2 regions of the Neobacillus sp. GCM10023253 genome follow, and region 2 is predicted to be linked to the other one. Evidence: a T-box and tRNA genes for the amino acid it is inferred to sense, from the RefSeq annotation. Region 2 holds a T-box; the other holds one or more tRNA genes.
The links. A T-box is a leader RNA that pairs with one kind of tRNA and senses whether it is charged. The one in region 2 lies ahead of leuS (leucine--tRNA ligase), so its partner is inferred to be a tRNA-Leu.
Positions count from the first base shown of each region.

Region 1: it has a tRNA-Leu gene. The T-box ahead of leuS (leucine--tRNA ligase) is inferred to sense a tRNA for this amino acid. The anticodon was not compared.

Region 1 covers NZ_JBHSHV010000006.1:21,900-24,299, reverse strand. The annotation lists gene ACFPA1_RS07585 (YecA family protein) at 1-304, shown strand, start outside; gene ACFPA1_RS07580 (alpha/beta fold hydrolase) at 476-1,303, shown strand; tRNA gene ACFPA1_RS07575 (tRNA-Ser) at 1,469-1,559, shown strand; tRNA gene ACFPA1_RS07570 (tRNA-Leu) at 1,587-1,671, shown strand; tRNA gene ACFPA1_RS07565 (tRNA-Asn) at 1,682-1,753, shown strand; RNA gene ffs (signal recognition particle sRNA small type) at 1,753-1,837, shown strand; gene ACFPA1_RS07555 (MerR family transcriptional regulator) at 1,879-2,400, opposite strand, start outside.
Region 2 covers NZ_JBHSHV010000012.1:672,194-674,593, forward strand. The annotation lists gene leuS (leucine--tRNA ligase) at 1-979, opposite strand, end outside; T-box leader at 1,021-1,241, opposite strand; gene ACFPA1_RS17480 (MDR family MFS transporter) at 1,383-2,400, opposite strand, start outside.

The DNA of each region.
Region 1 (2,400 bases), on a different contig from region 2:
TAGTCATCATTTCTCTAGAGAGGCACTTCCTGAAATCAGCCGCCATATGAAAAACGAGTATACCTCAAACTTAGTGGATATAGAGCAGACAGTTTATAGTTACTATTCTATTTTAGGCGAGAAGCATCCTGAATTAGAAGTCTGGAAAAAAGTTGCCCTTGAAAGGGAAATGGACTTTAGAAATGCCAGTAAGCAAAGAACGTTGGGTAAACATGAGCCAATTCGGAACGAAACGAAGGTAGGGCGCAACGATCCATGTCCTTGTGGAAGCGGGAAAAAATATAAAAAATGCTGTGGGAAATAGATTTTTTGGAATCACATGGAAAAAGACCAATTATATCATTGAAGAGAAGGATGTCTCATAAAGCTGAGGCATCCTTTTCTTTTTAACGGAAAAGGAAAGGATTTTACCTTTTTTTGTCGAATTACTGTGAGAATGTAAAATCCTTACATTAGAAACAATCGGAGGTACAGAATGATTACGAAAAAGACACTAACCATAAATGATCAAAAGATTTCTTATATTGATGAGGGCGGCAAAACTGCCCCGCCCGTTTTGCTAATTCACGGCGTTCCAGAATCCAGCATGCTCTGGAAACATATTATCCCTGAAATTGCTGCATTAGGATTTCGGGCGATTGCACCGGACCTTCCGGGATTTGGTCAGAGTGACCGTTTTCCATACGAGTCTACTTGGGAAAATTATGTTACGTTTATCAATGATTTCATGCAAGCACTAGAATTAGAAAAAATCCATCTTATCGTCCATGACTGGGGTGGAATGATTGGATTAAGATGGGCATGTGACAATCCGGATAAAGTGGAAAGCTTGATTATAACCGACACAGTTTTGTTGCCTGGATATACGTGGCACCCACTCGCCCAAAAATGGAGAACGCCTGGTTATGGTGAAAAAGTAATGGAAGCCATGGCCAATAAGGAATCATGGATGGCAGGGATGAAAAAGGAGATTCCGTCTGTAGAAGAAGGGATATTGGAAGACTTCTTTGCAATTTTTGAATCGGCTGAGAAAAGGAACGTAATTTTAGAATTATATCGCTCTGCCAATCCACAATTAACGGAACCGTATTTGAATCTTGCTGCCATAAAGAATCCTGTTACGATTCTATGGGGTGAAAATGATCCTTACATTTCAACTGATTTTGCTTATCAGACCCGTGACCAACAATTCCCGCACGCAGGGGTACATATCATTCCTGAAACAGGGCATTTTATTCATGTTCAGACTCCCGATAAGGTCATTCCACTTATAAAAGAACATTTTTTATCGATTTTAAAATAACTAAATTTAATGGAGTCTCTTTTTGCGGAGTCATGAGGACAGCCAGATTGAATATTACTTGAGAATGTCTTCATCGCAGGGGAGTTAGTTGTTTTAGATTACCAAAATTTACAGCTGGCTCCCAATTTTAAAAGATGATATATTTGTTTTGTAAGTTATTACTACAGAGAAGTACTCAAGCGGCTGAAGAGGCGCCCCTGCTAAGGGTGTAGGTCGGGTAACCGGCGCGAGGGTTCAAATCCCTTCTTCTCTGCCATTCAAATAAGATTATTTAAAACATCATGCGGGTGTGGCGGAATTGGCAGACGCACCAGACTTAGGATCTGGCGCCTTCGGGCGTGGGGGTTCGACTCCCTTCACCCGCACCAGAAATATTATTCCGCAGTAGCTCAGTGGTAGAGCTATCGGCTGTTAACCGATCGGTCGTAGGTTCGAGTCCTACCTGCGGAGTCATAGTCCAACAAGGCAACTAAGAAAGGGTCAGGGCGGGAACGCAGCAGCCATAATTAGTGAAATTGTGTGGGCTATTACATACGGACACATCAAAAAAAGCTAAACCCTAACATTAATTGGGTTTAGCTTTTTTTCCATGTAAACCAATTCCACCATTTCTTCTGAGTGGCAGTAGCAATTTCCTTTTCTATGCTTCTAATGCGTTCAACTTCTAGTTTATTTAAATATTCTACATGCCGTAAAATTTGATTAATTTTTTCTTCTTGGCAGGCTTCCCGTACAGCCTTTTCCTTCAAGAGTTTGATTAAATCCAAGTTTATTTGCTCTAAATGTTCAATACGTTCCATTAATTCTTCATGGTTGCAATTGTGCTCAACAACTTGGCCGCTAGTATTCTGTATGGGTTCTATTTCCGTAACAATGTCTGTATTTTTTTCTTCAGAAACCCATTTCATCACAGCTTCTGCTGAATGTTCCATTGTCATACCCTCTTGTTTGCTGAATTCCATTAATTTACGGAATGTATGAACATCCTTATCAAAATAGATTCGATGACCTCTATTATTACGATGAACAAGATACCCATTACCTTCGAGGAGAGTGGCGTATTTCCTTAAGGTACTAGCATCTATTTCAAGCAATTT
Region 2 (2,400 bases):
ATACATAGTCGGCAATCCAGATTGGCATTTTCTCGCCGTTAGTAGGATTGATGGCGTAGGCGCCCGTGAATACCCCTGTTTTTTCCTTTGCAAGGTCAGTACGCTCGAGGTCACTCTTTGATTTTACTTTATCTAAATAAGCCTCAACGGCCTCCCGCTGCTCAGCAGTTGTAATTTTATCCACCAAAGCATGCTCTGGAGCAAGCACAGCATAAGTGGCACCAAATAGTGTATCAGGGCGGGTCGTAAATACCGTGAAGGTTTCATTGTGTCCATCGATTTGGAAAGTGACTTCCGCACCCTCGGAACGGCCAATCCAGTTCCGCTGCATTTCCTTCAAGCTTTCCGGCCAGTCCAGTTCTTCTAGATCTTCGAGTAGACGATCGGCATAAGCTGTAATTTTTAAAATCCACTGTCTCATTGGACGGCGTTCAACCGGATGGCCTCCGCGTTCACTTTTTCCATCAATGACTTCTTCGTTGGCTAAAACAGTTCCAAGCGCTGGACACCAGTTGACCGGTACTTCATCAACATAGGCGAGACCTTTTTCCCATAGCTTCAAGAAAATCCATTGTGTCCATTTGTAGTACTCAGGGTCAGTCGTATTGACTTCGCGATCCCAGTCATAAGAAAAACCAAGAGATTTAATTTGTCTGCGAAATGTGTCAATGTTTTTCGCAGTAAATTCAGCAGGGTCATTGCCTGTATCTAGAGCGTATTGTTCAGCAGGCAACCCGAATGCATCCCAGCCCATTGGGTGAAGGACATTATAGCCCTGCATCCGTTTCATCCGTGAAAGGATATCCGTTGCAGTATAACCTTCCGGATGCCCCACATGCAGTCCGGCCCCTGACGGATATGGGAACATATCTAAAGCGTAGAATTTCCGTTTGCCCGGATCTTCGCTTGTTTTAAATGTTTTTTCTTCTTCCCATTTCTTTTGCCACTTCTTTTCGATTTGTTGATGATCGAAACTCATATCTGTAATCCTCCTTAAAAAATAAAAAACCTCTCATCCCCAACAGGGACGAGAGGACTGTATGTATCTTCCCGCGGTACCACCCACATTAGTGCAATGCACTCGCTTCATTAATCCTTAACGCGGAAAACGGCAAACATTACTTTTCATTCATGCCTGCAACTCCTAGGCGAGTTCATGACCCTCCCGGTTGACTTGCACCAGCCGTCAACTCTCTAAATACGGGACTTAAATCACTACTACTCCTACTCACTGTTATTAAAATATAAATATAACGTAATTGTATTAAATTTTCTAACAGTATGCAAGTAAACTTGAGCCTATTTTCATGGTTGACAGGGATACTTGATTTTAAACATCAAAACCACAGTCAGTCAGCTGTGGTTTTGGTTGCAGAAAGTATTTATAACGCTTTTGCAGTCACCTGCTCTTGTGATTTCAAATGACGGTCATATACTACGGTTGTGATAATTGCAATGAAAAATAATCCGATTAAGATTGTGAATAAAGCAGACATGCTGTACAAATCAACAATGACGCCGCCAAGGAGCGGTCCAATCATTCTTCCGCCGGTTGCTGTACTGTTAACAATTCCTTGATAAAATCCTTCGCGGCCCTTAGGAGCAAGGGCGAAGGCTAAGGTTGGCACCGCCGGCCAAACGAACATTTCCCCAATTGTTAAAATAATCATTGCGGCTAGGAAGCCAGTAAAAGCCCCCGCATTTCCAGCAACGATAAATGAAATGATAAAGATGGCAATTCCGATTAGAATTTGCACCTTAAGGGAAGCACTAAGATGTTTTAAAATACCATTTAAAACAGGCTGCCCTAATACGATTAATGCCCCATTTATCGTCCATAACAAGCTATATTGTGTGAGGGAGATGTTGATTTCCTGCGTATAGGAAGCAATTGTTGTGGTCCACTGGACATACGCAACCCAGCATAGTAAATATCCCGTACTAATAATAAGTAAAGCTTGCAGGTTAGCTTTGCTTTTTATGGTTGGAGCAGTTTTGGTGTTTGTTTCACGCTTAGCTGAGTCAATCGCAATTCCTTTATATCCGAAAACAGCGATAAATAAAAAGATCACATACATGATGGTATTAGCTAGGAAGATTAGCTGGAAGGAATAGTCGGCAACAATGCCGCCTAAAGCAGTACCAACAGCGACCCCGAGGTTTTGTGCAACATAGAGGGCATTAAAGGATTTCCGGCCGCCTTCTCGCCAAACCGATCCTGCCATGGCATACATCGAAGGAAAAATAATACCTGTTCCAAAACCAACAATAGTTAAAAAGACAACGTAGGACGGCCAGCTATGCCAGATGGTTAATCCCACCAAGGCTAGAAGTGAAATTCCAATTCCCAGCAGAATCGATTTATAACCGCCTAGTTTATCATATAAATTTCCGCCAAAC